4 regions of the Paenibacillus sp. 2TAF8 genome follow, and region 3 is predicted to be linked to each of the others. Evidence: riboswitches for the same ligand, from Rfam matches in the RefSeq annotation. Region 3 holds a riboswitch; each other region holds the start of a gene.
The links. A riboswitch is a leader RNA that binds a small molecule or an ion and turns the genes downstream of it on or off. The one in region 3 is predicted to bind cyclic di-AMP.

Region 1 (8,110 bases), on a different contig from region 3:
ACTACTGATAAAACACGATTTGTTAGAATTGAAAGCCTCAGTGAAGACAGAAGCATAACAAACAGATTAGGAATTCAATATGATTTTAACAATGGTTATCTTTCTACTCTAATGTATGCAGATACATCAGGAATAAGCTCGGGTCATATTATGAATATTGTACCAGTACCTCCGGGGGCCACTATTTACATGGTAGTAGACGCTCCAACTTTATATGGTGTACAGCAATATAAATTATTCTTTTATGATTTTGAAAGTCTTTAAAGCTATAAGACCGTCATTGCTGATGCGGGGATGGTAGTGAGGAGAATTACAGTTATCTGAAGGGAAAAACATTCAGGGGATCGTGAAGTACGGAACGTATCACAAGGAAAAAACAAGGACTTTTCAGCGAGCTATCGGTAAAGAAGAGAAACTGGACTTACAACGAAACGTCAGATACATGGACTTGTGCAGCTGGACAGACGTTATATTTTCGGTATGAAAGTCGGACGGTGAAGGAGAGCGGCTACCCGATTCTGACACGTCATTACCTGAGTGAGGATTGTAGCCAGTGCCCCCTGAAGGGCACATGCACAAAGGCTCAGGGAGACCGGGAAATTGCATTTAGCTTGACCTACATGCGGCAAAAAACGAGATGAGAGAACGTCTGCGTAGCGAAGAAGGATACACACTGTCGGTTCGGCGAATGATCGAGCCTGAAAGTGTGCTTGGGTAAAATAATCGAGGATTCCGAAGATTCCTGCTTCGTGGCTTGCAAAAAGTAAGCTTGGAAGTCGGGTGGCCTTGCCTTACCCACAATCAGCTCAAAAAAGCAACAATGACGGAAAAACGTAAACGGGACCAAGCAGGATAAACCTCTGCTTGGTCCCGTTTGAACGTATCGGTGTTCAATCTCTTCACCGATGTTCGTTTTTAAAGGCTTTTGAGACAGCGCTTATTACTGAGAGAGAAGAAATCAGTATGGTCTTTATTGATATTCGCCATCATACCCTAAGTGGCATGGCGTACGGCTTGATGGGGCACAAAAGAACAAATAGGCAATATAGATGAACAATAGCAGCCTTGCAAACAGATCTAGACTACATTAAGAGTGGAATGGATGCTATCCGAATGGTATATCAAAAATATAAAAAACCATCCTGCAGATTGGAGTAAATCCTGACCTCATTGCTTCCGGATGGTTTGTTTATTAATTGTAAAAATAGATTTATTTGAGCAGTTTCTGAATATCTTCTTCAATTTTGTCTGGAGTGGTCTGCGGGGCATACCGCTTCACAACTTTACCATCTTGATCGACAAGGAATTTGGTGAAATTCCATTTAATCGCTTTGGAGCCGAGCAAGCCTGGCGCTTCTTTAGAAATATGCTGGAAGAGTGGATGAGCACTGGAACCATTGACGTCAATTTTCTCAAACATAGGGAAGCTTACGCCATAATTCATCTGGCAGAACTCCGCAATATCATCGGAAGAGCCTTTCTCCTGCGCGAACTGGTTGCTTGGGAATCCAAGCACTTCGAATGGAGCATCTTGGAATTTATCCTGCAGTTCCTGCAAGCCTTTGAATTGAGGGGTAAGACCACATTGACTTGCGGTATTCACAATCAACAACACTTTGCCGCGATATTGGGACATTTCAATCTCTTGTCCACGGAGAGTGTTTACTTTGAAATCATAGACTGACATGGGGATTGCCTCCATCCTATTATTCTTGATATATTTATTATATTTTAAGCAATTAAATAATGCAAAACTTATTTTGGTTTATCGTTGTTATGTTCATTCGCTAAGTCGGAGTTCCGCATAGGTGAGGAATACACGAATTAATTTTCGTGCGGCTGAGAATTAGATAGCTTGGATGAGATGGATGGCGTATAACCTCATTGTAAGCGTTATTATTAATGATTATTGCCGGAAATCTGACGATTCGGTGATCTGTGTGCACTTTACATGATCATGGCACGGGTGTATGATTCATATCGTAATTTGAATTTTAATTAAATTGTACATGAAAAACGAAACAAACGATAATATCGATCGATCTTTTACTCAAGATGTACGAACGATGTTTTAATCGCTGAGTTTCCATTCGTAATGAATGGAAAACGGGGGAACCAACAGGATGTGCTGTATTACAGCAGCAGTCATCTATGGGGTGAATTTTCCGGTGACAGCTGGAAATAGGGCGACTCTCGCGTCCGAATCCGTCAGCTAACCTCGTAAGCGTTAAAGGGAGAGGCAACAAACCGCACGCTGGTTCATGGCGCTTATGCCATGGATTATTTAAGAAGCGTTTCGGAGGCCTTGGTCCCCACGCTTCTTTTTTGTTGTCTTTTCACGCCAAGGGAGGAACGAATGATGGATACAGAGATGATTTTGGTAACGGCACCGAACGAAGCCGGACGTAAATTTGTTAAATTGCTGATGTACAAAAAAATGCCTTTTGCCGTTCTGACGAACAGTGCTGGTGAGGAACGCAAGCTTCGCCGGATTGGCGTAGAACACGTCATTCGTATGAATACGGCAGCGGCTGAGAAATGGTTTTTGCCGCAGGGAAGTGTAGGAAATGTATTTATTTTTGAAAACAGTCTGAATTTGACCTGCCGTTACCTGCAGATTTGCCGCTCGTGGACATCGAAGTCTTTGTGTGTGATCACCGAGCAGAGCCATCCTAAAGGGATTTATCGGGGTATGGGAGCAGATAAAATTGTATATTCGTTGAATGGAGAAGTCGGCTTTCTTCTCAATAGTTGCAATAAACCGCAAGCTGAAGTGAGCAGCTTGTGATTGAGATTGATCCAAGGTAAGACGCCTGTTATAATTGCAGGTATAGACTAACGGAATTTGAGGAGACTCATGCTTGTCGTGGGTCTTCTTTTTTTTATGGAAACAGTACGGTAGTATAGAAGCGAGGGGCGACCTGTAGCTTACGAGGAGGAATCAGCGTGCCGGATATTGCCGGATTGAAGTGGCTGTTTTTTGATGTGGGGGATACGCTGGTGGATGAATGGGAGCCAGTAGATGATATTATTGGGCAGTTCGTTCGTGAGGCTAATGATTACGGCTATCCAGTAAAGATCGAGGCGGTACGAGAACTGTTTGCTACCTGTTACCGTAATTATGAGCAGTGGCCTATGAAAGTAGCCATACGTACATATATTCATGATGAAGATCACCGCATTCAGATTCAGAACAAGCTCAAATTCCATAAAGAATTGGAGCAACCTTTTCCTTCTGCAACCAAGGTGCTTGAACAGCTTTCGCAGCACTATCGTATTGGTATTATTGCCAATCAGAGCCCCGGGACTGAAGCAAGGCTGGAGAGCTACGGACTTCGTAAATATGTCCATGTTCTCGCCTGTTCGGCAGAAGAAGGGGTGTCCAAGCCTGATCCGGAGTTGTATGCGGTTGCTCTGAAGCAGGCTGGATGCGCGCCCGAAGAAGCGGTTATGATTGGTGATCGAATCGATAATGATATTATGCCAGCACGTCGTTTAGGCTTACGCACCATTCGTATTTTGCAAGGGTACGGAAGGTTCCAGCCAGAGCTTTCGGATGGCGAGCGTGCAGACTGGACAGTGGAGTCTCTGGATGAATTGCTTCCATTACTTATTGCTGATGGGGATACGAGCGGATCTGTATGAGCATGAGGTTAGATCCGGCCCGAGTTAAAGGTATAAATGGCTGGAGCTGGTTAAAAATAAAGGCATGAAAAGGCTGATGCGCCCGGTATGAGGATACCGTGGCACATCAGCCTTTTCAATGGCATTCTAAGTTAGAACTGAATAATGGTCTGGACAATCAAATACACATTCAGCACTACGATAATAACGGCAATAGACCAAGATACGATTTTGAGCCACAGTTTATTGACAAAAGCCCCCATACGTTTTTTGTCACTTGTGAACATCACAAGCGGTATGACGGCAAATGGCAGTTGCAGGGATAGGATGACCTGACTCAAGATCAGCAACTCTTCTGTGCCGCGCTCACCGGCAATAGCAGTGACGATGACAGCGGGGATGATGGCGATCAGACGCGTGACCAGTCTGCGCAGCCAAGCCGGGATACGGATATTCAGGAATCCTTCCATAACGATCTGTCCTGCGAGCGTGCCTGTAAGGGTAGAATTCTGACCGGATGCGAGCAAAGCTACACCGAACAGGACACTTGCAATGGTTGTGCCAAGCAACGGAGTTAGCAAATGATAGGCATCGGATATCTCTGCTACCTGTGTCATGCCAGCGCTGTGGAATACAGCTGCAGATACGATCAAGATGGCCGCGTTAATGAACAGAGCTAGCGTCAAAGCAATGGTTGAATCCATCGTGGTGTAGCGAATAGCTTCTCTTTTGCCCTGAGTCGTTTGCTCAATCTGGCGTGTCTGTACGATGGATGAATGCAGATACAGATTGTGCGGCATAACGGTAGCTCCGATGATGCCAATGGCGATGTAGAGCATGGCCGGGTTCTGCAAAATTTCGGTGCTAGGAACGAATCCGTGAAGAACACCGCCCATATCAGGTTTCGCCAAAAACAGGTCGATGCCAAAACAGAGAGCAATGGTTGCCATTAGCACGATAACGAGTATCTCCAGCGCACGGAAGCCTTTATTTTGCAGTACAAGAATGAGTAACACATCCACTGCGGTGATGATTACCCCATATAACACGGGGATATTAAACAGTAACTTAAGGGCAATTGCTGAGCCGATGACCTCAGCCAGATCGGTAGCGGCAATCGCAAGCTCACACAAGATCCATAACATCACAACGACGGGGGCACTGAAACGCTCACGACATGCTTGTGCTAAATCTCGTCCGGTGACAATGCCCAGTTTGCCTGCGAGGGCTTGCAACACCACGGCCATCATATTTGATATAAGAATGACAGATAATAGGGTGTATCCAAATTTCGAGCCGCCTGCGATTCCAGTAGCCCAGTTGCCGGGGTCCATATAACCGACAGCGACAAGATAACCTGGACCGACAAAGGCAAGGAACTTTTTCCACCAGGCTGCATTTTTGGGTACTTTCATGGAACTGTGTGCTTCTCCCAGCGAAGGAGCCATTGCTGCTGCAGAGGAATACTTGCCGGATGTGGAGTTGAACGGATTCTTTTGACTCATACATGGATCACCTGACTTTACATTAAGATGTGGTCGACTTGTAGCCGAAATGAAATTCGTTTTAGGGTGTGCTCTGGCACAAATACTGCGACAAATGAATGTGATGAAACGACATTCCATATATCTAAAATTTTATGTTCGCATTTACATTGTACACCCTCAATAATTTTTGTCTAGTGCAACTTTTATGTATTCGGACAAGAAAAGAAATGGACGAAGGTTTTTATTTTTAAAGTGCCTCTGTATATCGTACCCATTTCGTAAAAAGATACGACTTTTACAGGTTGTGCATGAAATGCAGTCAAATGTAAAAGCTGATAAAGCGGACAATCTTGCGTTTCAAATCGAGCCAGAAGTTTAAAATGAATTGTAGGCACATAAAACTTTAGTAGCGAAGGAGAGATTCTGATGGAAGCTTTATATACAGCAACAGCAACGGTAAAAGGTGGACGTACAGGTTCGGTGGCTTCTTCGGACGGCGTACTGCAACATGATCTGAAAATGCCGAAAGAATTGGGCGGCGCTGGTGGAGAAGGCACAAATCCTGAGCAACTATTTGCAGCTGGATATGGTGCGTGTTACGAGAGTGCTCTGGCTAACGTTGCTCGTAAAGCAGGCGTGAAATTGGAAAACGTCGTTGTAACCAGCAACGTATCGATCGGCAAAGATGCTACAGATGATGGATTCAAACTGGCGGTGCGTCTGGATGTGAGCATGCCGGGAGTAGATCACAGCCAAGCTGAGGATCTTGCTCGCAAGGCGCATGACTTCTGTCCTTATTCCAAAGCAACACGTGGTAACATTGATGTTGTTTTGAATGTAGTTTAGTAAATACGAAAACCTGACCTGTTTTTTTGCAAGTCACTGCTTGAAGTAAAGAAGCGGGGTATTTAGTAAATACCTTATGTTCAAGCACACAAACCCTGCTGGTAGCTCAGCAGGGTTTTGTTTTCCAACCGAACGATTAGACACAAAATTAACCTGATCTAACTATAGGGGAGGATTTTCCTCGTCTTAGCGCGTACTCTTTTACATAACAGTACAGTCACTTCATGCCACATATTCCATAAGGGGGAACGGCCATGAGTATTGAAGAGATGATTGAGAGAAAATTTGTATGTACCAAATGCCGGGGGACCGAATGCAGTATTAAGGAGGTTTCCATGTCAGGAGCAGGGCTCAGCAAGGTGTTTGATATTCAGCATAATCATTATTTGTTTGTGGGCTGTACGGCCTGCGGGTATGTGGAGGTCTTTAACCCGGATGTGCTAAAAGGCAAGAAGCAAGGACAAGTCGGTACGATTCTGGATATTCTGTTCGGTTGATCGACATACCTGAGTTGACATCGACCTGAAATTTCTTTAATATGATTTAGTACTGAAAGTGTCAGTGTCATTAGCATGAACCAAATTTGAATTCACAGGTGATATCCATGTCTTATAGACCAAGCATTGCACAACTGCAAGTAGCCAGCAAAAACGAAAAAGACGGATTGTACGAATTTACGATGAAACTGGTAGATGGTACACAGTGTCGTGTATTCTACTCCAAATCTCCGGATTGGAAAATGACTGCGATCAGCCGTCTGCAGAAGACACCTTGTCCTGTATGTCGCAAAGACTTCATCTGCAAATGTATGGATCAATGGTCAGTTGACCTGCATCAGCAAATGATTAATGACGAGTGGATGGAAAAAGCACTGGCTGAGTAATTAGCCGACAGATATGAGCGTAGGCATTGAGCCTGCGCTTTTTTTCTATTTTGCCATAGAGTTTGGTGGATCCAATTCAAGTTTAGGAGAGGAAAGTTGGCTCAAAATGGGTAAGTAATCTAACAGCACCATACAGGAGGCCATGATGATATGACAGTAGACCAAGAGGATAAGCACCAGGGACACCCGATTGTTCTTGTAGACGGGGTATGTAACTTTTGCCAAGGAATAACCAAATGGATTATCAAGCGAGACCCGGAAGGGAAATATCACTTTGCTTCACTCCAGTCGGATGTGGCGAAAGGATTGCTGGAGAAGGGTGGTTTGAGAACCGACAGCATGGATACGTTTGTATTGATTGAAAATGGAAAATACTATACACGCTCTACAGCAGCGTTAAGGTTGGCCAAAGGTCTCAAGTTTCCTTATCCGTTACTTTATGTGTTTATTATTGTGCCCAAATTCATTCGTAATGCAGTATACAACTGGGTTGCGCGCAATCGGTATCGTTGGTTCGGGAAAGAAGAAGCATGTATGTTGCCTACACCTGAGACTAAAGATCGATTTTTATAAGTATAAAAGTATCAGTTTTTCAGGATAAGCTTCCATAAGAAAGAAGTTTCATGTAAGGTGATTAATATCGGTAATCTCTGGGTAATTACTATGGGTTACATTATTTTTTACATTATTGGGAGGATAACAACTTGAAGAAGTGGACGACAATGATTATTGGGGCGTTATTGGCAGTGAGCTTGGCAGCATGTGGAAATGACACAGATAAATCTGCAACGTCGCCAGCAGGAAATGAAACAACGAATGAAAGCAACAATACAGCGGGGCAGAATGCGGCTGTTCCAACATTGGATGAATTGCTTGCCAAAACTGGTGAAGCAACAAAAGCGCTCAAAAGCTTCACTACAGAAGCTAACATTGATCAAAAGATCAAACTGGATGCTGGTGAGCAATCTCAGGATCAGCAGGTAAAAACGTCTTTGAAAATGGATATCATCAAAGATCCAATGATGATCTATCAAGAGATGGAAATGGATATGTCTGGACAGAAGCAAAACGTAAAACAGTATATTACTTCAGACAAAATTTACTCCCAAGTGGGTGACCAGTGGGTAGCTATTCCAGAAGATCAAACGAAGGCGCTCATCGAACAATTGAAAGCTAGCATGAATCCGGAAAAAGAGCTGGACCAATTCAAAAAAGTAAAAGAAGACGTTAAGATCACCGAAGAGGGCGACAACTATGTCCTGAACGCAGA
Region 2 (8,110 bases), on a different contig from region 3:
AACACATCACAAAAAGACGCATTCCTTTTTAAGGACTGCGTCTTTGAGTTGGTTACGGCGAATGTTCCTTGTTAAATACTACAATTGAAAAACTAAATCTTTGTTTTCAACCGTTATGTGTCATTCGCGTTAGCTACGTTAACTCTCTTTAGAGGATTACAGGTGTAAAACAACCGTTCACTCCGAATCTTTTTTTCTTTTTGCCACCCACAGAGATACTGCGAACGGTATCATGCCAAACCATTTCATCGACCATGGCTCTTTCCTTCTGCTCTGTGCTCTCCGTTCTTTCCGCTCATCCTTCGGGGTGTCAATATAATGCACCACACGCTGTGTAATATATTTAACAAGCTCATCACTTTTAGCCATGATGCAGCCTCCTTTTCTTCCGCACATTCGTGAAGTAACGTTAGTTCTATTGTGCGCAAGATGTGATTGAATTAAACATTTTTTTGCAATCAACGTATGAAATGATGTGAATTGCACAGTCTAATGCCAAAGGTATCCATCATGTCTCACTTTTAACTTGGATACCAACTTTGTTAAGGAGTGTGTTTCCATGTATAAGCTGCTGTTGACCGTTTCTACCGCGCTGCTGATCAGTGTCTATTCTCTTCCCGGTATCTCCTTCGCTTCCGCGCTGATTGGGCATGATCCGGTTGCCAATCAGCCATCCATCATGCCGATGACCGATGGAGATGCTTATCGCTCAAGCCATCATGCTTTTGCAGCACCCGTTATTTTGCTGGATGTTGGGCATGGCGGTATTGATGGCGGCACAACAGAAGCAGGTATCTTAGAGAAAGATATCAATTTAGCGATTAGTCAAAAGATCTATCTGCTGCTTCGCAGCAAAGGTTACGCGGTCATCATTAACCGTCTTGGCGACTACGCGCTCAGTGACGAGAACCGCTGGTTGAATACCCGTTCACGTCATATAAGAGATCTCGCACAGCGCAAAAGCCTTAGTGAAGAAGTAAGCACGGATATTGTCGTCAGTATTCATGCCAACTGGAGCCCGCGTTCGGCTACTCATGGCCCTGTAGTGCTTCACCAGAAAGAGGGTCGTAGTTATTTGCTGGCACAATCGATTCAAGATGCCATGAACCGCTTATGCGGAACGCATCGTGACGTCGTATGGGGCAAGACGTTTTACATGTTGAACTATGTGAAACAGCCGGCAGTGATTGTGGAGACCGGTTTTTTGAGCAATGCAGCCGACCGGGCGAGAATCAATGATCCCGCAGAACAAAAACGGATTGCCCAGTCGATTGCCGAAGGTATTATTTATTATCTGTCGGTAGCCTAGGTGCGGCCTGCCAGTGCCATACATCTCGTACCATCTCTCCGATGCCTACGAATTGAACCTGGTTTTGCAAGCGGGAGACTGAATCGCGAATCACGGCAGAGGTGTTCATGCCTGTATGCCCCACGTGTCCAATGACAACGCAGCTTTTCTTGTCAACCGCATGCTTCGCAGCCAGATCAAGCTGTTTGCGAATGTGTGCCTTCGTATTTTGGTCATCCAGAAAAATGTCATTGCCCACGGGCGGCAAATTTTTGGCTACGGCAAGCTCACCAACTACGGAACGAAAATTCGTACGGCTGTCAACGAAAAATAGACCTCGCTCAAGACATACATCCAGCACAATAGACATGATACGTTTATCGGAAGTAATTTTGGAACCCATATGATTGTTCATGCCAATGGCATAGGGCACATCATCAATAGCCTTTTCCACCCGTTCCCGAACCTGCTCGTCCGTCAGATTGGATGTGATTGCCCCTGGTCCAAGCCACTCAGGCTTTCCCTTCTTGGGTTCCATCGGCATGTGTACAATCACATCCATCCCTTTTTCATGCGCAGCGATTGCATCTTGTTTCGTTGTTTGCAAAAAAGGCATCACGGCAACAGTCAGCTTCACAGGCATATCCAAAATCTCCTTCGTACCCTTCATATCATTACCGACATCATCAATAATAATGGCCAGTCGATTGAGCTGAGAAGCAGTTGATGAAGTCGTCTCCGGTGATATGGCAGAAACTTCAGTTCCGCCTGTTCCAATGACTACACTTACGACACACAAGCAGATCCAAAATTGAAATCTCAGTGCACCCAGGCAGCCCTGTTTTCTTTTATTTCGCTTCATACCCTGCAACCCCCTCTAACGTGTTGTTCTCATTGTTTGATATCATGGGCACTTATATGTAAGCTGCCTTTCCCAATTCATTCTAGGACAACTGGAACACAAAAAAGCCTGCATCAAAGCAAGCTTTACATTCTGAATTTCCATAAGTTTTCCTACAATGGAACCCTTAACGTTTCAGTAAAATGATCCGCTTTTCAAAAATCAGAGGTTTCTCTCTTTCGTTCACGGTTTAATGCCCGAGCTAAACGCTCAATATACTTGGTTTGAATCAACTGACTTCTATCTGCCTCGGGAGCAACATGCTCTGAATGATCCCCCCCCCTTCTCCTTCTAAGTTGTTTCCCGCTCTGACATAAATTCCGAAGAAGGTCATTCTGCTATGAAAATAGCAATAATGTCATGAAAATATAAAAAATTACAAAGAACTGCAATATATCAGGTATTTTTAACAGGAATAATATAGTAGAATTTACAAAACAAAGATTTTTAGCCAAGTTATCCATTAAACACATTTCTACATTGAGAGGAAGTGATGCCCCACCCTTTTCGAAGCTATACCGAGGAATTTACATTTCTTGTCCAAGCTTACGCAAGTCAATTATACCGAGGAGAGTGAGCACATTGAAGTTGAATCTCAAATTTAAAAAATCAGTCAACATTATGTTAGCCTGCTTAACAGCACTACCATTGATGTTAACCCCAACGAACGTATCCGCAGCGAGTGACGCCAACATTAACTTATCCTCACAGAAACAAGTAATACGTGGCTTCGGCGGCATTAACCATCCCGCTTGGATTGGTGACTTAACGGCAGCACAACGTGAAACCGCTTTCGGAAATGATCAGAACCAACTGGGATTCTCCGTGCTCCGAATCTGGGTTGACCCGGATCGGAATAACTGGTCTCGTGAATTGGCTACAGCCAAACGTGCGATTGAAAAGGGAGCTATCGTGTTTGCATCGCCTTGGAATCCTCCAAGCAGCATGGTTGAAACGTTTAATCGAAACGGTGATCCCAATGCAAAACGATTACGGTATGACAAATACGCTGCTTATGCGCAACATCTGAATGATTTTGTAACTTATATGAAAAATAACGGCGTGAACCTGTATGCCATTTCCGTTCAAAACGAGCCGGATTACGCTCATGAATGGACTTGGTGGACACCGCAAGAGATTCTTCGTTTCATGAAAGAAAATGCAGGTAGCATTCAAGGTGCCAAAGTCATGGCTCCAGAATCCTTCCAATACTTGAAAAACATATCCGACCCAATCCTGAATGATTCACAGGCACTTGCTAACATGGACATTCTGGGAGCACATTTGTATGGAACACAGTTCAACAATTTTGCCTATCCTCTTTTCAAACAGAAGGGCGCTGGCAAAGAGCTTTGGATGACTGAAGTATATTATCCGAACAGTGACAACAATTCCGCTGACCGCTGGCCGGAAGCGCTCGACATCTCCTACCACATGCACAATGCAATGGTGGAGGGCGACTTTCAAGCCTATGTATGGTGGTATATCCGCAGATCATATGGACCAATGAAGGAAGACGGTACGATCAGTAAGCGCGGATACAATATGGCTCATTTCTCTAAATTCATTCGCCCAGGCTATGTCAGAGTAGATGCTTCCAAAAACCCGGATACAAACACTTTCGTTTCTGCGTACAAAGGCAATAACCGAGTGGTTATCGTAGCGATTAACCGCGGTACATCTGCTGTTAACCAAAAATTTGTGTTGCAGAACGGCAATGCTTCCAGCGTATCTTCTTGGGTAACAGACGCTAGTCGGAACCTGGCTAGTCAACCTGCAATTAATGTCTCTAACCGTGCGTTTACCGCACAGCTCCCAGCACGAAGTGTAACCACTTTCGTAGCTAATCTATCGGGTACGAACTTTATCTCTGAAGAGGACATTGCGTCCGAATTTGAGATTGAACTTCCATTGACAGACATGGAGACTAACGTTGAAACAGATGTTACACCTGCTGTTGAACCTACCGTTGAACCCACTGCCGAACCTGTGAATCAATAAGAATTAAGCAATAAGCCCTCTTTTCAGAACCTTGCCCAATGTTGGCATGGAAGGAACTGAGGGCTTTTTTAATCAAGAAAAGAAATTATAAGTCTACTCAGAAAAATAAAAAAGGTTCCTTCAGAAATTAATCTGAGGAACCTTTTTATGCGATGCGGTCGAGAGGACTCGAACCTCCACGGGGGGTTAGCCCACACGGACCTGAACCGTGCGCGTCTGCCAATTCCGCCACGACCGCATATATTGTGTCTCTCCGATTATTATCGGCGACAAGAAATAATATACCATGCGCAGTTTAACATGTCAACACACATATCTATCCATCACAAATCAGTGCGAATCAGATATGTAACCGATTCGCACTGATCAGGCCTGCTATAGATTAAACTTATATTTCAGGCACCAGTGGACTTATTAGAATATCCAGTCAAAAAGAGAACTTTCTAAAGCTTGGAAGGCCAGTTGCCGTACCATGCATAACCGCCTCTTCTTTCCTTTTCAATATCGCTCAGCTTATATTTCACAACGCCATCACGTCCCACAAAGATCGGTTTGTCTGTACCGAGTTCATAGAAACGGGCCCAGATCGGTGATGCACTGGAATCAGCAATAATTCGGCTATCCCCATTCGCTCTCTCATACCGATATCCTGTAATTTTCACTTTGTTAAACCAGGCTTCGGCACCTTTGATGGATGCAGTGATTCTTGAATTAGCCGGTCTCGTTTTCAGAAACTTCACAATGTTTACGCTCTCACCTGCCGTTAATGAAGGCACTTCATAGATTCTGGCCCCGGCTGGTCTCAGTGAACTGGAATCATGTTGTTGTCCCCATGCCGTTAACTTCCCACCCGATACTACCTGGGTATTCAGGATGGCATCCACTCCTTTGGAAACGGCATTTTTACTGCGATTTGCGAGAGAACTGTCGATAAAGGAAAAGATCCCCTTACGTCCTGCGACTTCATCCAGCATGTACAATACATTAATCATCGCGTCATCATTATAGGTTATATGTTTATGATAGCCGGAGCTTTGATAGACTTGAGGCCAACCGCCATTGGAGTACTGCATGTTAAGCAAAAAGTTGATGCCTTTGATCGCTGCAGCCGAGTATCGCGGGTCATTTGTTTTTTTGAACTCACTTGCTAGTCTTCTGATTTCTGAGTATGTAGCTTTGTTATCGATCGTTGATTTGGCCCATTCACCTGACGTCTGACTGTAATCTTTTCTCCAGCCTCCATCCGGGCGCTGATTTTTTAAAATATCGGACAGACTYGCTGTTGTACCGGAAGCATCAGCTGCCGATACGGTTGGTACAGGAAGGACAGCCATTCCTGCTGCGGAGAATACCATGGAACATGCCAGTACAAATGTTACTAATTTTTTTGCTTTCACAAGACAACACACTCCCCAATTCACAAATTTGATTAATCAACCAAACAAATTCCAATGAAAACAATTTAAATACAAATTTTGTATTTATTAATTGTATGATATGCAATAAATAAACTTTTGTCAATATATGCAACAAAACGCAAAACTTCTCTTTATTTTAACATATAGGAATAACACTTTTAGCTCTTGACAAACTTGTTTAATATCCAGGTCTCTCTCTGATGAAACATTAATGACTTTTTTGTAATCTTTACCCCCTCTTTTAAACATTATTATGACGAAAAATGATAATTCCGCTAACATTGACGCTAAATGAAGTGCTTTAAACAGGTTTGACAATTACGCATTTATGCAATATAGTTTCAAATAGTTACAAAAACTTAATTATTCATTTGCCGAGTTTCAGGATTGAAAACGGGGGAACCATTTTGGGTGAATTATTCTTATACATAGGAAATATAGGGAACCTTCTACCGAACCCTTAGCTAACTCCGTAGGCATCGAAGGGAGAACATTGATTTTGAAAAAACTGATCATTTCCATTTTTGGAGCTGCTGTACTATTTACATCCGGGGCAACAAGCACAGAGGCAAGCACAATTAATACGGTGGTTAATAATATGACAGGCATCCCGTACAAATGGGGCGGCACAACTATGGCTGGCTTCGATTGTTCCGGGTTTATGAGATATCTTTTTAACAAATACAGCATTGAATTGCCGCGTACGTCGCAACAACAAGCGAAAGCAGGGACACCCGTCTCCAAAGCTACGATTCGCACAGGAGATCTGGTCTTCTTCAACACAACAGGTAAAGGCATCTCACACACAGGAGTATACATAGGCGGAGGTCAATTCGCACATGCTTCCAGTAGCAAAGGTGTCAGCATCACCAAGTTGTCCAATCCGTATTTTAATGACCGTTATGTAACCGCAAGACGAGTGACAGGACAATTTATGTATAACAAGATGTTGGGAAAACTCTAAGCAGACATCTAGTCAGTCCCACTCCACTTCGATATAAAATGTAACAATAAATAGGAGGCTCCGGTTTGTTCCGGAACCTCCTTTTCGATGTAGACATTAAAACTAATGCAGTGCCTTCTGAACACGCATGGCTCCCTGTGACAGGGCATGTCCGCCTCCTACTGCTCCAGCGACAGCCACGGTCTCCATAATTTCCTGATCAGTCGCACCTTTGGAGCGAGCTTCCTCTACATGGTAAAACGTGCACACTTCGTTATTAGCGAACAACCCAATACCCAATGCAATTAACTGCTTCGTTTTGGCATCAAGCACACCAGGCTGGAAGCATTCTCCCGTAAACTCATGATATGATTTCACCACGTCTGGGAGAACATCACTTAATGCACCAATCTGATCCTTATAAGCATGAACTTTATCATTCATCAATGTCATAGCTTTAAGCACACCCTCTCGGCTGTAAATACAGCGAATTTTTCCACTCTCACTGTATTTATCTTCTCTCGCGTGTGTCGCAAATATGCTAAGCCTAGGTGGTAAATCCAAACATTTTGTTTTGAAGAAATACGCTTTAGTAAAGAAAGCATGCCGTTAAGCAAGCACTCATGTCATTTATTCACTGAGGGCACTTTGACGCGGCTCACTGAACAGCTGATAACGGTATGACCGATCCAGCTTCACAACACGGCGATTCTGCCTGCGGATCAACACTTGTTCATCATCCCAAGCTACCACGATGCCCGTTACATCGTTAGACTCAAGCTCATCGCGAACCACTCTTACCTTTTCCCCTGACAATCGCAGGGCATCCAACTCTGTATCACTAATCATGTCCATACTCCTATATTCAAATTACTTACAAAAAGAGACCTAAATGAAAGATCATTTAGGTCTCACGTGACTGTATTGGACTGTCATGTCATTCGAAAAAAATGTCCCGACTGAGAGTTACCGCTGCGCGTGCTCTTTGCTGTCGTTCTTCTCGAACCAAAAATCAAGCACTTTGGCGGACATCACACGTTCTTCAAGGTACTCCACTTGGTGCGGTGTAAATTGTTCTTTCCAAGAGAAGGACAACTCTTCACACAAGCCTACAATCGTCAGTAATTCTGACCAGGCAACATAGCGTTTGTACCAGAAAAATTGAGGATGTTCAATCATATAGGGATAAAGGTCATCGAATTCCGTATGTTTACAATCCAGGGCACGTTCAAAATGAACTTTCGATTCCGCCAGCTTATCAATGAAAAATTGGTCTGTTGCCGGTTGGTTCCCCATGGTGTTGCCTCCTCTCCCTAACATAAACTCATTATAAAGGAAATCGGCGTCCATGCAAAGTCATAGTTCAAAAATTAGGCCCTATTTCCTTCAAAATGTCATATTTCATTATCGTCGAATTGCACGGTGCCATGATTCAGTGAACGAATACGGACAAGCGCCTCAACTGGAATCCCTTGCTCCCGGATCGTGCGGGCACCAGCCTGGAAGCACTTCTCGACCACCACACCAAATCCCACAAGCTCTGCACCGGAACGCTCGAT
Region 3 (8,110 bases):
GCTTTAATGGGGAGGATGTGTAGATCGACATAATTTTGTAATCTGTGTGAGTAAATATACAGTTTCGCACACCTGTTCTTGCAAGATGTTGATTTGACTTTTTATTTTTCTTCTATATATAGTAGCTTGAGCATTGAAAATGAAAACAACTGAAATGATTGCTTGTCCCAATCAATTTATGATGGAAAAAATAATTTTCGAATTCAAGTACAGGAAATAATCTAAATTTAACTTTCGACATGAAGGGAGAAATAAAGAGAATGTTATTCGACACACATACACATCTCGATGCACCACAATTCGACGAAGACCGAGAGGACATGATCCAGCGGGCCATTGATGCAGGCGTTACTCGTATGATCAACATTGGCTTTAATCGGGAAACCATTCCGACAACGTTGAAATTGGCTGAAACGTATGAATTTATCCATGCAGCTGTAGGGTGGCACCCGGTGGATGCAATCACGATGCAAGAGGGGGACCTGGAATGGATTGCATCATTGTGCAAACATGAAAAAGTGGTAGCTATCGGTGAAATTGGTCTAGACTATCATTGGGACACTTCGCCGAAGGAGGTACAGCACCGCGTATTACGACAACAAATTGCTCTGGCACGTGAATTAAATATGCCCATTGTTATCCATAATCGGGATGCTCATGAGGATATTGTGCGTATTTTGCGTGAAGAGAAGGCTGGGGAGGTCGGCGGTGTGATGCATTCCTTCTCAGGCAGCTGGGAAACAGCGAAAATGTGTCTGGATTTAGGATTCCATTTGTCCTTTGGCGGACCCGTCACATTTAAGAATGCAAAACAGCCTAAAGAGGTGCTAGCCAAAGTGCCGATGGATCGATTTTTCCTGGAAACAGACTCCCCGTATCTGACACCCCACCCTTATCGTGGAAAACGGAATGAGACAGCGCATGTACGTCTGGTTGCCGAAGCAGCTGCGGAAATTAAAGGCATTTCGGTGGAGGAAATTGCTGCAATAACCACCAAAAATGCCATGGAACGTTTTGGGATTCGGTAAGAAAACGAGTAAATCAGGTGAAAAAGGGAGTTATAGAGAGGTAATTTGCCCTTAGCCTCGAATAATTGAAGAATATTACAATATTTTAACCAAATATTTAGAAAAACGTACTTGATCCACGCTTTACAACATGCATCAAAACAGGATATCATCTTTTCAGTGAATTGTTGTGCGGAAAATTGGACAGATGTTCGGGGGATGAACAAAGGGACACTTTCCGATTAAACAACATTACTTTCATGAATCAATCTCGCTGAGTCTCCGTTATCGGAGAGCGGGGGAACCAATAGGGCTTAAACATCGGTGATTTAAGCCGGTGCGCATCGTTCGCTGACCCAAAAGCAGCGGAATGTTCTGCGAAGCCGTATTTGATTTCTTCTTTGGGTCTCGGGGTGAATTCAAGGGCATCCGCCATGAGCGGGTGGCCTAAGATAGGGCGGCTCTCTTTCGCCCGAACCCGACAGCTAACCTCGCAAGCGGAAAAAGAGAGGCAACCTCGTGCATGAATTTCCGATATTCAAAATTATTCGGAAGCCACGAAAGGGTCTCTTACACTCTTTCTTTGGCTTTTTTTGTTTTGAATAAAAGAAATATTGTCATCATACGGTAGGTATTCAGGAGGATGACATCATGTTGCGAAGAGGGGTTCATGGTGCAGAACCGGTCATTATCTCTGATCTGTGTTCTGTAGAAAATTTGGTATAGTCGCGTCAAAGACATCATGCATTACTTTAGACGGCGAGGCTATGAAGGAGGACGGAGAAGTGGGCATATTCCAACCAGAAGAGACCCATGAGTCACGATCATCCAGTAAGTCTTTCGCGTTGCGGTGGAAGCATGAGAACTTGCGTCAAATGGCATTGATCGCGATATTCTCAATTGCGCTTGCAATCATGATCTTGTTAGTCGTTTACGGTCAGGCCGGGAAGCAGGTATCACTGGTTATTGACGGCAAAGCTCAGATGGTAGAGACTCGTACAGGAATGCTTCAGGAAATGTTAGAGGAGCAATCAATCACAGTCAGCCCTCACGACAAGGTATCCATGCCCATGAACGGGGCAATTACCGACGGAGACCGAATCGTTATTGAGCGGGCCGTTCCAGTTAAAATCACGGCAGACGGAGACACCAAGACTCTTTATACAACCGATTCATCGGTACAGGGTGTAATTCAGCAATCAGGTATTGAAGTTGCAAATCATGATAAAGTGTATCCAGCGCTCGGAACCGCAATTAAAGCGGATATGAAGATTCGTGTAGTGCGTGTAACAAAGCATACAGTGGATGTGAAACAACCGATTGCTTATAAGGTTGTGAAAACGGCAGACCCGAGTTTGTTCCAAGGGGATAACCGTGTTGTAGTGAAAGGCAAGGAAGGCACAATTGTGCAGCATATCGAAAAGGTATTTCAAGACGGGGAACTGGTTTCCAAAAAGATGGTGGGTAAAACGGTCGCAGCCAATCGTGTAGATAAGGTGATCGCTGTAGGTACGAAGGCGAAGCCGGTTGTGAAGGAATCTGAAGTTCAATTGGTATCGGCCAAAACTTCAACCACCAAAACAGCAGTAACGACGAACTCGAAGAAAACATCTGCCTCGGGCAGCAAGGTGATTACGGTCTCCGGGAATTCTTTTAAGTATTCTAAAGTTTTGAAAAATGTATCGATGACTGCCTACTCTTCTGAAGAGCCGGGTATTGGTACAAAAACAGCTTCCGGTACTCGTGTAACGGAAGGGCGCACCATTGCGGTTGATCCCAAGGTCATTCCAATCGGCTGGTGGGTATACATCGAAGGCCTCGGCTTCCGTCGTGCGGAAGATACAGGTGGTGCTATTAAAGGGAATAAAATCGACGTTTATTACGACAGTGTGAAGCACGCCCTGAATTTCGGACGTAAAAAAGGCAAAACGGTCTATGTGATTGGTCCAGTAAAGCCTGAAGCGAACTAAAATCGTTTTACTTTGAAATGGGAATGCTATAAAATAGTGCATGAATGATTCATGCGGAATATGCGGCGGAGGGGTCTGAATTCAGTCTCCTCCGCCGTTTGGCAGAGAAGAGGATATTCCTCTTCTTTTTGCGTTAGAAAGGAAGAAACGGAACATGATAAAAGAAGTGATTGTTGTGGAGGGTCGTGACGACACGGTAGCAATTCGCCGAGCGGTTGAAGCGGATACGATTGAAACCGGAGGTTCTGCCATTAATCAGCGTATTCTGAAAAGAATCGCACTTGCTCAGGAGAGACGTGGTGTCATCATTCTGACGGACCCGGATCATGCAGGGGAGCGTATTCGCAAAATTATCGCCAATAAGGTGCCTGGCTGCAAGCATGCTTTCATTCCAGAGGCAGACGCAACGCGTAAAGGGGATATCGGGGTAGAGAATGCTTCACCGGAAGCCATTCGTCATGCACTCGCTCGCGTACATACATCCTATGAGGGTGCACCTAGTCTAATTGATTGGGAGGATCTGATCGAAGCGGGATTGATCATACATCCGCAGGCAGCCGCACGTCGTATGGAGATGGGCAATTTACTCGGTATCGGGTATTGTAACGGCAAACAGTTCCACAAACGATTGAGTGTATTCCAGATTACAAGAGAAGAGTTCTCCACTGCATTAGCGCAAATTGAACGTGAAGGATTGTGAGCATATGAAGGACATGGAGCAAACCATTGAAATAGCAACACCGAAACGTACCAAAGAAATTATTCAAAAGCATGGATTCTCCTTCAAGAAAAGTCTGGGCCAGAACTTCTTGATCGATCAAAATATATTGAATAAAATCGTGGGCGCAGCCGATTTGGACGAGACCAAGGGTGCGCTGGAAATTGGTCCGGGTATCGGAGCGCTTACAGAACGTCTCGCACGTGTAGCAGGCCCTGTTACAGCCGTAGAGATCGACCAGCGCCTGATTCCGATTCTCGGGGAGGTCATGGAGCCTTATCCTAATGTGCGTGTTCATCATGGAGATGTACTCAAGCTGGATCTGGCTGAACTGTTTGCCACGGACTTTGCTTCGGTCGAAAAAGTCAGCGTTGTAGCAAACTTACCCTATTATGTAACGACACCAATCATGATGAAGCTACTGGAAGAGAAGCTGCCGGTAGACAGTATCGTGGTTATGATTCAGAAGGAAGTGGCTGAGCGTATGGCGGCCGCACCAGGTTCCAAGGATTATGGAAGTCTAAGCATTGCCGTGCAGTATTACAGTATGCCAGAACTGGTCTGTGTGGTTCCGCCTACCGTGTTTATTCCACAGCCGAATGTAGAGTCGGCGGTAATTAAACTGAAGGTGCGTGAGCAACCGCCAGTAGAGGTCCCAAGCGAGAAGCATTATTTCGAGGTTGTACAGGCTTCTTTTGCCCAGCGGAGAAAAACGATCTCCAACAATCTCAAAGCTCGCTTCTTCACGAAGGAGAACAGAGAACAGGCGGACCAACTGCTGGAGAAGGCAGGTATCCAGCCTTCACGGCGTGGTGAAACATTAAGTCTGCAGGAATATGCGACCTTAAGTACTGTAATGTGGGAAGCGGGGGTTCGCGGCGAGCTTTAATTTCAATGAACCAATCCGGGTCTCTGCCCATACGATAGGGTAGAGGTGATAATGGTGATGAATATCGGAGACTTGGTCGTTCGGAAGTCATATGGTGGCGATGTGACCTTCCGGGTAGAAGGACTACAGTCGGATGCTGCGGTAATTAAAGGGACCGAGTTCCGGCTGTTGGCAGACTCCCCGGTGGACGATTTGATACAGGTTCCTTACGAACCACAGAGCGCAAAAACGCGTCAGGCACACATTAAAGCCCATCAGACGCTCTCACGTTTGCAGCAGAACCGAATGGAGCAGGCAGAGCGTAACCGGGAAGGGCTGATGCAAGAATGGACTGCTCAGCAGGAACCGGCGTATTTTGAAATGCCTGGCAAGGTGTTACATCTGGATGGTGACCCAAATTACTTGAAAAAAAGTATGAACCTGTATGAGCAACTTCGTGTTCCTGCGGAAGGACAGTATGTACATGAATCAGCCATGGCTGATACGTTGTATCGCCTGCTGCCCAAAGTCCGTCCTGATATCGTCGTGATCACGGGTCATGACGGTGTGCTAAAAACACGACAGCCTTATGATCTTTACAGTCTGGGAAGCTACAAAAATTCACAAAACTTTGTCTCGGCCATTCAGGTTGCAAGGCAATACGAGCGTCATCTGGATGCGCTGACGATTATTGCCGGAGCCTGTCAGTCTCACTTCGAGGCACTGCTGCGTGCCGGTGCAAACTTTGCCAGTTCGCCAGGCCGAATTCTTATCCATGCGCTTGATCCGGTTTACGTGGCTGCCAAGGCTTCCTTCACGTCTGTTCGCGATACCGTCAATATGACTGATGTATTGAATAACACCATTAGCGGCATCCAAGGTGTAGGCGGTGTGGAAACCAAGGGGAGCTACCGAGTTGGTTTGCCGGGACTTAATGATTTATCTACACTAAAGGTGAATCCATCCGCAGTATGATGATGAAGTTATCTAAAGGTTTAATCCCGAATCAGAAAAGCCCGTTTGAGGGCTTTTTTTATTTGCGAAAAAATTCATTGACAACGACTTTTTAGTGCTGATATAATATTTAGCTTTGATTTGACAGTGACTGTAAAATACAGTATAATGGACAAGAAAAGAGGTGGACGTCCACAATGGCTAAAAATACGCTGTTGGATATCAAACGCAATCTCGATGCACATATTGGTCAGAAAATTACGCTGCGGGCTAATGGTGGCCGCCGTAAGACGATTGAGCGTACGGGTGTATTGGAAGAAACGTACCCTTCTGTTTTTATTGTAAAGCTTGATGAAGAGCAAGAAACCTTCAAGCGAGTATCATACAGTTATGCGGATATACTTACGGAGTCTGTAGAAGTCATGGTCTTTGACCCGGGCAGTGAGACTAATTCCTACAACATGGAGACGTAAGCATTGGTTTACGGGCGATTCACCTCTTAGGTGGATCGCTTTTTGTATTCTCCGAGTACGGCTACTGTTTCTTATAAGGACGAAACCATACATATACAGGAATGACTGAGGAATGCAGGCGGCATACTATTTGAACAGGTCCGGGGAAAGTTCTCTGTTAAAGCGGGGAGGTTGAACCAGGACTTGGGGGTGAACAATCCCGAATTGCAGGGACTCATTTTGTCTTGAATAAGATCTGGAGGAGGATGGTTCATGAGTCGGAGAAGAAGAAGTGTCATGTCGGAAGAACTGAAGTATGAGCTGGCGAAGGATCTGGGCTTCTATGATACCGTTCAGCAGGAAGGCTGGGGCGGAATCAAAGCCAAGGATGCCGGTAACATGGTGAAACGGGCAATCCAAATGGCAGAGCAAGCAGCGCGTAAATCTTAATCAGGTTCTACCAGATTGAAGAGCGGGGCAATTCGCAGGAATCACCCCGCTTTTTCCCGATAAGATGAGGAATACAAATGACTTGACAGCCCCATTTTGATATAATATGTTAAGTTGTCTTAGGGAAAAGGTGAGGACGGGTGAACGTCTTGAAAATTTACGAAAAAGCGCCTGCTAAAATTAATTTGATGTTGGATGTTCTACATAAAAGAAGTGATGGATTTCATGAAGTTGAAATGATCATGACGATGGTTGATCTTGCCGATCGACTGGAAATGTCAGAATTGCCACGAGATACGATTGTAATCTCCAGCCAGGCTGGCTATATTCCGCTTGATGAGAAAAACCTGGCGTTTCAAGCGGCAAGACTGATTAAGGAACGGTACAACGTACGTACAGGAGTTCATATTCATCTGGACAAAAAAATTCCGGTTGCTGCCGGTCTTGCTGGTGGCAGCAGTGATGCAGCAGCAACACTGCGCGGATTAAACCGTCTATGGCGGCTTAATATACCGGATCAGGAGTTGCAAGAGCTGGGTGCAGAACTGGGCTCGGATGTTCCGTTCTGTATTACAGGCGGCACTGCACTGGCAACAGGGCGGGGGGAGAAGTTAACCCCGATGCCTAATCCGCCGCAATGCTGGGTTATTTTAGCCAAACCTCCAATCAATGTGTCCACAGCAGATGTATACGGACGTTTTCGCAGCGACAAGATTGTTCGGCATCCAAGCGCAGCCAGAATGGAGCAAGCCATTCGCAATCAATCCTTTACAGAGGTCTGCAATCAGATGGGCAATGTCTTGGAGGATGTGACGCTCAAGCTGTATCCGGAAGTGCAGCATCTCAAGGATGCAATGATTCGTCTTGGAGCGGACGGAGTATTGATGTCTGGCAGCGGACCAACGGTATTCGGACTTGTGTCCAAGGAAGCCAAAGTGGCACGTATTTATAACGGACTTCGGGGGTTCTGCAAAGAGGTCTATGCGGTACGGTTGTTAACGTAAACCCACTTTTTATAATGTACAAACACGTATAAAGGTGGTATATTTTTAAATAATTATTCGGATTTGGATGTTCCGTGATCGTGAGGATGGATCTCTGTGAAGAAGTTAAAACGAAGTGCAAGGCTGGTTGAAATGACGCAATACTTATTGTCCAGACCACATACGGTGATTCCACTCACCACATTTGCCGAACGTTATGGTGCTGCCAAGTCATCCATTAGTGAGGATCTGGCTATTATCAAGGAAGTGTTCGAAGAAGGTGGGTCAGGAGAACTGCATACGCTGGCAGGGGCAGCTGGAGGAGTAAAGTGGATTCCAAAGGTACCTGTGGAACATGCTCTCGCTTTTGCTGAGCGGCTATCTACACAGCTTGCGCAGCCGGATCGGATTTTACCAGGGGGATATCTCTATATGTCAGATCTTCTTGGACAGCCTGCTCTAATGAATGAAGCGGGCAAAATCTTTGCAACGGCCTTTGGCGATATGAATATTGATGTAGTCATGACGGTGGAAACTAAAGGAATCCCGCTTGCTTATGCGACTGGAGCCCAGCTTAACCTTCCTGTTGTACTCGTTCGCAGGGACCATCAGGCTACGGAAGGATCGGCCGTAAGTATTAATTACGTATCGGGGTCCCACAAAAGTCTGCATACTATGTCCCTATCTCGCCGGGCGATGAAGGAGCAT
Region 4 (8,110 bases), on a different contig from region 3:
CTTGGGATCTTGTTGTAGATGATAATATTGATCCTGATACACCAGAAACATTCGCTCTGTACTTTCTGCCGAAATCTGATCCGGCTTTCGTTGATCAGACAGTTCCTTTGCCACTTCAGGAACCGTACGATCTACGGCCCGGTACACATAAGACGTGGATTGACCGCTACCACTTACCGATTCAAGAGGATATGTATCCTGTACGGAAGGAGCGGCACCGCACGCAGACAACAGAGACATCACAAGGCTGAGGACCAGCATTAATTTTAATCCATGTGCCAAGCGTTTTTTCATTGGAACCTCTCCTAGTTCGAACGAATCACTTTGATATCCGCAGGAAGAATGGACTCACCTTCATAGAGGTTAAATCTTCTGTCTTGCCATTCCACACGAAGAAGTTTGTTATCATCCGATTGATACTGCCACACCAGTTGCTCACCAGCCTGACCATAAGGTGTTCTGCCGACGGTCTGCACCATACCTCCATACTCTTCCTCCAAATGATACACATGATCATCCAGTTCAAGAATGGTAGGCACCTCGTCTGGCGCATCAAGTCTCCCATCAATAGGAGTATACAGGGCGTAACGTGTGATCTCACGCTCTTCCACATGTAAATATCGGAATAAACTACCGTCCTGTAGCGTTAATACAACTGCATTACGAGCTCGATTCTGCACCCTGCCAACGACTTCATAAGTGACCAGAGACACTTCGCAGATATCACCAGGAGCAAGCTGAAGCATCGTTTTTTCCGCTTTGGGCGGCTCCGGCTTTGTTAGTATTCCTTTTATACGTTTCCATACACTCATGCCAATTACTCCTGTTCCTTATCTTATCGGCTTACAGGCATGCTGCAATGATCAAGGCGCCTACGATATGCAAAGCGCCGGAGAACAATCCATACCCTGTCTTACCTTGCTGTATTCCCGTATCCAGATCCAATGTGGCCCATCTGCGAATCATAAAGTGAACCACACTTTCCAGAATCAATAAAATGATGAAAGATACGACAGAAACGAGCAACGCTTCTCCAAGATGTCCTGCCGTTGAGATGGATGTTGCAAGCACGTAACCTTGCGCAAACAACTTCATCACCATCCGGGTGGTTACCGCCATATTACCAGCCTTGACTTCAGCAAAGTCCTTGTATTTCGTAAAGAGTGAATCCACATACATCAGTACAAAGAGCAAAACCGAACCTGAAACTGTCCAGACCAGCATCGCCAAAATATTCAAATCCATTTACACAGCCTCCACTTATCAACATGATTCGCATTTAAAAGCGAAGGAGAAACATTGTTCTCCTCCGCTGGTTAACCCTGCTGACTGCCAAGGTGTTAGTTTTTATTCTCGTACTGTTTCATAAGAGCAGCAAGTTCGTCCTCAACAGCCGCATCCTTACCAAGCTTCTCGAACTCTTCGTCAAGCGACTTGCCTTTGGAAGACATTTCGTTGCTTGCTTCCGCCTGTGCTTCCATCTGCATCATCTTCTCTTCCATACGTTTCATGCCTGCGCTTGCGGTGTCCGCGCTAAATCCATTCAGTGCTTTATTGATTTCCGTTTGTGCTTTAGCTGCATTATAACGAGCAACCAGCGTTTCACGTTTATTTTTCATTTGAGTCAATTGTTTGCGCATCTCATCAAGCTTACCACGAAGATTGTCTGCAGATGCTTTGTTTTGATCGTAACTGGCTTTGTATTCCACCATTTTCTCTTCTGCTGCTTTTTTCTCTTCAAGAGCGCGGCGAGCAAGGTCCATGTTCTGTGCACGAGCTGCCGTGTGAGCCTGCTCTTCGCGTTTCTTCACAAGTGCTTCCTGTTCCTCGAACAATTGCTTGAACTTCTTCTCGATCGCGATTTGCGAAGCTACTGCTTTCTCTGCATCTTCCAGATCTTCTTGCATGTCACGGATATATTGATCCGTCATCTTGATTGGATCTTCAGCTTTGTCGATAATCGCGTTAATGTTGGACATTGTAAGGTCACGTAATCTTTTAAAAATGGACATTTGGTTTATTCCTCCCAGTGGATAGTGCATTGTATATAAAGATACATACGCAGCAACCTGCAACTCGTTTCAATTTTGCGAAAAAAAATTAAAACTTGATGACAACCTCTAATATAAGGAGGATTACCACTTCAGATTTCACTTATCCAGACATTTAACTTTTGGCTTGTTACGCAGAAGATTCTAATTCACTCTTTTTTATTCAGTTGTTCATCCATAAGTCTCTCTGCAGTCTGCACGATTTCATCGATCTGCATGCGTGTAATACTGTCAAAATGGATTCCCATAATAACAGTTACCGTCACTTTCAATTGAAGAGCCGCTTTGCGGGCGAGCCGCTCACATAGCTCTTGTTCCTTATGCCCCGGGATATGTACCGTCGTTCCACTAACCCGCTCATGGTCAACATAGAATGTAGCCACAGCCCCAATATGAGCTTTACCTCCCGTAACCAAAAACACCTTGTCCTGTCCTGCATTAAAAACCTCTAAACGAATGGATTTCAAATCATATGTACTCATCATCTCTCCACCTATCCTTCTCTATATGTTATATATGGTGGAATTATGGCTTTCATGACCTGATGATGCAATGAAACTTCTCACACACGCATAAAAGAAACATGCAACGGGCATACCATAGAGAACGCAATTTTGGAAAAAGGAGGCCGATAACATGCGAATACGCCTCGTTATGCTCGCACTTGTTACTATTATATGTTCTGGGGTTTATACAGCTCCTTTAGCCGGTTCTCCTCTGCCTGCTACTTCATCGGAGGAACCTTCTTCAAACCCGAGTGATACACCGGCTTCTGGCTCAGATGTTAGAGAAGAACAGTTGACTCTGGGCGAGCTTCGGCAGAAATACGCGGATACGTTCAAAACCAATGGCCCTTCAACCAAGCAAGTTGCGCTAACTTTTGATGATGTGCCTGATCCAAGATTTACGCCGCAGGTACTTGATGTATTAAAAAAATATAAGGTTCGCGCTACCTTTTTTGTTGTCGGCAGTCGTGCGGAGAAACACCCGGACTTGGTGAAACGTATGGTGAAAGAAGGACATATCGTCGGCAATCACAGCTACAATCATCCTGAATTCAGCAAGTTATCGATGACTGCCTTTCGCAAACAAATATTACATACCGGCGATATTATTCACCGTCTGACAGGATATACGCCCAAAATGATTCGCCCTCCGTATGGGGACATTAACGAAGAGCAGTTGCGGTGGGCCGCAAAACAGCATTACAGCATCGTGAATTGGAATGTGGATTCTCTCGATTGGAAAGGACTATCCAAGGAAAAGGTAAAACATAATATTCTCAGCGCAGTGAAACCCGGTTCCATCGTATTACAACATGCTGGCGGCGGTACAGGTTCGAACCTGAAAGGTACTGTAGATGCGTTGCCTGAGGTTATTGAGGAATTGCGAAACCGAGGGTATGAACTAGTTACCTTGGACGAGATGCTTAAACTGCCAAAAGAGAAACACTGAGTGAAAAACAGGGTGTCCTCTGCGTCATCATGAATCATGCCTACCATGATGACGCAAGAACACCCTGTTTAAGTTAATACTCCACTCAACTTATGACCCAAATCCATTAAGGGGAGGGTTTAAGCCTTATTTTAAAATGTACAATTCAATATCCTGAAAACCAAACGAACTTACAAACTGTTTGCTTCCAGGAATGAAGATGTCGATGCGATTCCCCTTAATCGCGCTGCCTGCATCCAAAGCAGTTGCTATGAAAGCCTGTTTAGGCAACCCTGGATGTGTATGGCCAGTCACCAATACCTTTGTTCCAAATGGAATTACCTTTGGATCCACTGCGATCGTGCCCAATTCGAGCGGGTTACCAAAATAATCAACAGGGCCCCATCCACCATTTTCGGAAGCATCCGCGGAATATGCTGTTGCTTTAACATTCAGCGTTTTGCTGTAGTCAAGTGTCTTACCCCAAGCTTGTACCACTTTATTATCCGGATTCACGTCAAGGCTTGCAGTTGTAACCGTCGTTTCCTGCGACTTCGCTTGAACCGGTGCTGCTACGGCTTTATTTTCGTTACCCGGAATGGTAATTTTCAGACCACCATAGATGTTATAAGGTGAAATGTCTTTATTCGTTTTGATTAATGTGTTCATATCAATGCCATATTGCTTGGATAAGGTGAAGAAGGTGTCCCCTTCTTTGGCCACATGAACGGAATCCGCGTGAGCTGGAACGGCTTGAATGAATAAAATCGATGTCAGTAGTGCGATGGCAGTTTTGGCTAAACGTTTCTTGTTATACATGGTCTTCCTCCCTCATGATGCCTGCGAAGTTAGTTGTCGGATTCGGATGGAGGAGCCCACCCTATAGGCTTACTTGACATGTTGAAGCAATATGTATTCCTAATTCACCCCAAGCAGTATGTTTATCGAATAAATAAACCTATCTGCATCGTTACGTCCCCCGCACTTCCGCTTCGGAAGTTTCGGCAGACTTGAATATATCACAATTTTGTAACCTTAAGCTGTAGTAAATGTTTCCATTTGGCGTTTTGATATGATAATCAGGTAACAGAAACGTTACTTTCCCACATCACCTATCATACTAAAACAAAATAGCGTTACCGGATTATTTGATCCGATAACGCTGTTATCCATTTGATTCTATATATAAGATTGGATGAATTAAAGTACCTTTGCAAGAAAGTCTCGTGTACGCGAATGTTTCGGAGCTCCGAACACCTCATCAGGGGTGCCTTCTTCGACGATAACCCCGCCATCCATAAACAGAATCCGGTCGCCCACTTCACGCGCGAAACCCATCTCATGCGTTACAATAACCATCGTCATTCCGCCTTCGGCAAGCCGTTTCATGACTTCCAACACTTCTCCGACCATCTCTGGGTCAAGAGCTGATGTTGGCTCGTCAAACAGCATAACATGCGGCTGCATGGCGAGTGCTCTTGCAATCGCAATCCGTTGCTTTTGTCCGCCTGACAGTTGATTGGGATATACATCTTTTTTGTCCGCCAAACCAACTGTCTTTAGAAGATCCTCGGCTATTTTGTTTGCTTCATCCGTGGATTGCTTTTTCACCTTGATTGGAGCAATCGTAATGTTTTGCTGAACAGTTTTATGTGGGAAAAGGTTAAAATGCTGGAACACCATGCCCATCTTCTCACGCGTAGCATTAATATTATGCTTGGGATCGGTAATCGACACGCCTTCAAAATTGATCTGTCCCGATGTTGGCTGCTCCAGCAGGTTAAGACAGCGCAAAAAAGTACTTTTCCCCGAACCCGAAGGACCAATAACTACAACGACCTCACCCTTGCCAATCGTCACGTCAATGCCTTTCAGAACATCATTTTTACCATATGATTTGTGTAATTGTCTAACGTCTATCACTTGCACCCAACTTCCTTTCCAATCGTCCGAGCAGCTTGGACAAAATAAATGTCATGACAAAGTATATCGCTGCTGCAATAATGAACGGGTTAAGACCCTGGAATGTGAGATTTTTAACGACACTTGCCTGATACATAATATCCACCATACCGATAACCGAGATAATCGATGATTCTTTGATGATCGTTACGAACTCGTTACCGATAGCTGGCAAAACAGCCTTGAAGGCCTGTGGCAGAATAATGTAACGCATCGCTGCGCCTCYGCCCATCCCAAGTGAACGAGCTGCTTCCAGTTGACCACGATCAACGCCTTGAATACCGGCGCGGAAAATCTCGGCGAGATACGCACCACTGTTAATGGAAAGCGTCATAATCCCTGCCTGAAGTGCCGAGAAGTTAATACCAAAGGTTAAGGACACCCCGTAATAGATAATCATGAGTTGTACCAGCATTGGCGTACCCCGGATCACCTCAACATAGGTAGTACCAATCCAGCGGAGAATTGCCATATTATGAAGACGGAACAGGCAGATGATCAGCCCGATAATAACTCCGAATAATACACCCAAAGCCGACAGCAGGAGTGTGTAACCGATACCTGTCGCATATAAACCTTTGTACTGCCAGAACAGTTGAAAAATATTTTGAGACTTGTTGACTTTATCAGCCATCAGGAGACTTGCTTCCGTAACCATTTGGTTGATTTTATCTTCACTTTTCAAGCGATCCAAGGTTTTGTTCACAGAGGCTAACAGCTCTGTATTGCCCTTACGAATCCCGACAGCTGCCTCAGCCTGCTCTTCATCTGGAACAGCTGCAGCAAGACCGATAATGTCATCCAGATACCCAGCAGCTACAGTATCTTCGACAATGGCTGCGTCAACACGTTTTGTTTGCAGTTGAAGCACGATGTCGGAGATTTTATCCAGTGAAGTTAGCTTTGCTCCTGGAATCTTTTGTCCAATCGTTTCTTGGATGGATCCCTTCTGCACACCGATTTTGACATTTTCCAGTGCTTTCATGTCTGGATATTTGTCCTTGTCGACATTGCGAACCATAATCACTTGTTTGGATCTATAATACGTATCTGAGAAATCAATGCTTTGCTTACGCTCATCCGTCGGTGTCATGCCCGAGACGACCAAGTCTACACGGCCACTCTGAAGCGCGGGTAGTAGTCCGTCAAAACCCATATCCTCAATAACGAGCTCGGCTCCGAGATCCGCTGCAATTTCTTTGGCAATTGCAATATCAAATCCAACGATTTCGTCTTTGCCATTGATGACTTTGTGGAATTCATACGGTGCAAAATCGGCACTTGTCCCTAGCACCAGTTTTTTACCGCCTGAGCTGTTGTCAGTCGTTCCACTCGCCAGCGCCGCAGGTGCAGCCGCCGTAAGAAAAAGAAGGAACGTTAACAGCATTACGGTATAACGACTTATTAATTTCAACCTTGTTCTCCCCTTACAATGCTATAATTACGATTACATACTGATTCGTCAGTCATGTTGATGACTGAGTCATTATAAAGTACAATGCATGATTATGCAATGCATTTTCAAGATTGAATCTTGACTTGTTTCTGAAAAAATACTGCAAACATGTTATAATCATTAAATTATTTTCAATTTGCCTAAGGAGTTAAGCTATGACAACCAATAAAAATCAGATCTTTACCGTTATTGATCAATATGCTTCCCGTTTCAAAGACATTTCATCATATATTGGAGCCCATCCTGAACTTGGCAATGAAGAATACTTGGCCTCCGCCCGTTTAAAGGAAGAACTTTCCTATCATGGATTTGTTGTGGAAGCTCCGATTCTTGGATTAGATACAGCTTTCATCGGAACTTACACTTCAAGCAAGCCGGGCCCGACGATTGCATTGTTATGTGAATATGATGCTTTGCCGGAAATTGGTCATGCTTGCGGACACCACTTAATCTGTATGATGAGCCTCGGGGCAGGCGTTGGCCTGAAAGCCATTGTGGACGAAGTCGGCGGAACGATCAAGGTGTTTGGTACACCTGCTGAGGAAACACGCGGGGCTAAAGTTCCGATGGCGGAAGCGGGGTTATTTGATGATAGCGATGTTGCACTTATGGCGCATCCGTTCTATGCCTACGAAAAATCAGGCAGTTCCCTCGCTATTGATGCTGTGCAATTTGAGTTTCATGGCAAATCCTCACATGCGGCAGCCAGTCCGCATGAAGGAATTAATGCACTCGATGCCGTCATTCAAACGTTCACTGGAATTAATGCCTTCCGGCAGCAAGTAAAGAGCAATGTTCGTATTCATGGAATCATTAACAGCGGCGGACAGGCTGCCAACATTATTCCGGACTATGCTTCTGCTCAGTTTTATGTACGTGCAGCCACACGTAAAGAACTGAATGTGCTGACCGAGCGGGTCATTCAGATTGCACAAGGTGCTGCACTTCAGACCGGATGTAAACTCGTGACATCCAACTACGAAACATCCTATGATGAGATGGTTACAAATGAGACCTTCTCTGACGCGTTCAGTCAGAATTTAATGGAACTTGGCATTCCGCAGGAAGAAATCGTCAGTGGAAACGACCATGGCTCGATGGATATCGGTAATGTCTCTCTGAGATGCCCAGCAATTCATCCTTATATCCGTGTTGTTGATGAAGTTCATACGTTGCACTCCATTGAATTCCGTGATTTGGCGTTGCA

Region 1: another riboswitch for cyclic di-AMP. It lies ahead of AB4Z30_RS11890 (hypothetical protein); the one in region 3 lies ahead of AB4Z30_RS26165 (ubiquitin-like domain-containing protein).
Region 2: another riboswitch for cyclic di-AMP. It lies ahead of AB4Z30_RS22700 (C40 family peptidase); the one in region 3 lies ahead of AB4Z30_RS26165 (ubiquitin-like domain-containing protein).
Region 4: another riboswitch for cyclic di-AMP. It lies ahead of AB4Z30_RS14385 (3D domain-containing protein); the one in region 3 lies ahead of AB4Z30_RS26165 (ubiquitin-like domain-containing protein).

Annotation. Positions count from the first base shown of each region.
Region 1 is NZ_JBFRFN010000006.1:392,318-400,427, forward strand. It holds gene AB4Z30_RS11875 (hypothetical protein) at 1-264, shown strand, start outside; partial or broken gene AB4Z30_RS11880 (transposase) at 274-856, shown strand; gene AB4Z30_RS11885 (glutathione peroxidase) at 1,211-1,687, opposite strand; cyclic di-AMP (ydaO/yuaA leader) riboswitch at 2,067-2,242, shown strand; gene AB4Z30_RS11890 (hypothetical protein) at 2,357-2,788, shown strand; gene AB4Z30_RS11895 (HAD family hydrolase) at 2,947-3,645, shown strand; gene AB4Z30_RS11900 (Nramp family divalent metal transporter) at 3,777-5,072, opposite strand; gene AB4Z30_RS11905 (organic hydroperoxide resistance protein) at 5,538-5,957, shown strand; gene AB4Z30_RS11910 (zinc ribbon domain-containing protein) at 6,212-6,454, shown strand; gene AB4Z30_RS11915 (hypothetical protein) at 6,562-6,840, shown strand; gene AB4Z30_RS11920 (thiol-disulfide oxidoreductase DCC family protein) at 6,991-7,413, shown strand; gene AB4Z30_RS11925 (DUF6612 family protein) at 7,545-8,110, shown strand, end outside.
Region 2 is NZ_JBFRFN010000018.1:102,133-110,242, forward strand. It holds gene AB4Z30_RS22670 (YqzE family protein) at 178-369, opposite strand; gene AB4Z30_RS22675 (N-acetylmuramoyl-L-alanine amidase family protein) at 560-1,309, shown strand; gene AB4Z30_RS22680 (divergent polysaccharide deacetylase family protein) at 1,284-2,150, opposite strand; partial or broken gene AB4Z30_RS22685 (carbohydrate-binding protein) at 2,811-4,037, shown strand; tRNA gene AB4Z30_RS22690 (tRNA-Leu) at 4,344-4,428, opposite strand; gene pelA (pectate lyase) at 4,634-5,587, opposite strand; cyclic di-AMP (ydaO/yuaA leader) riboswitch at 5,971-6,102, shown strand; gene AB4Z30_RS22700 (C40 family peptidase) at 6,108-6,572, shown strand; gene AB4Z30_RS22705 (carboxymuconolactone decarboxylase family protein) at 6,675-7,004, opposite strand; gene AB4Z30_RS22710 (hypothetical protein) at 7,182-7,400, opposite strand; gene AB4Z30_RS22715 (hypothetical protein) at 7,518-7,847, opposite strand; gene AB4Z30_RS22720 (xanthine phosphoribosyltransferase) at 7,946-8,110, opposite strand, start outside.
Region 3 is NZ_JBFRFN010000027.1:46,866-54,975, reverse strand. It holds gene AB4Z30_RS26170 (TatD family hydrolase) at 261-1,028, shown strand; cyclic di-AMP (ydaO/yuaA leader) riboswitch at 1,270-1,523, shown strand; gene AB4Z30_RS26165 (ubiquitin-like domain-containing protein) at 1,793-2,977, shown strand; gene rnmV (ribonuclease M5) at 3,132-3,677, shown strand; gene rsmA (16S rRNA (adenine(1518)-N(6)/adenine(1519)-N(6))-dimethyltransferase RsmA) at 3,682-4,584, shown strand; gene yabG (sporulation peptidase YabG) at 4,642-5,538, shown strand; gene veg (biofilm formation stimulator Veg) at 5,715-5,990, shown strand; gene AB4Z30_RS26140 (small, acid-soluble spore protein, alpha/beta type) at 6,243-6,419, shown strand; gene ispE (4-(cytidine 5'-diphospho)-2-C-methyl-D-erythritol kinase) at 6,569-7,423, shown strand; gene purR (pur operon repressor) at 7,520-8,110, shown strand, end outside.
Region 4 is NZ_JBFRFN010000008.1:178,582-186,691, forward strand. It holds gene AB4Z30_RS14355 (DUF4247 domain-containing protein) at 1-294, opposite strand, end outside; gene AB4Z30_RS14360 (DUF4178 domain-containing protein) at 306-812, opposite strand; gene AB4Z30_RS14365 (DUF350 domain-containing protein) at 844-1,245, opposite strand; gene AB4Z30_RS14370 (PspA/IM30 family protein) at 1,341-2,012, opposite strand; gene AB4Z30_RS14375 (hypothetical protein) at 2,201-2,536, opposite strand; gene AB4Z30_RS14380 (polysaccharide deacetylase family protein) at 2,688-3,506, shown strand; gene AB4Z30_RS14385 (3D domain-containing protein) at 3,633-4,304, opposite strand; cyclic di-AMP (ydaO/yuaA leader) riboswitch at 4,307-4,502, opposite strand; gene AB4Z30_RS14390 (amino acid ABC transporter ATP-binding protein) at 4,686-5,408, opposite strand; gene AB4Z30_RS14395 (ABC transporter substrate-binding protein/permease) at 5,395-6,834, opposite strand; gene AB4Z30_RS14400 (M20 family metallopeptidase) at 7,059-8,110, shown strand, end outside.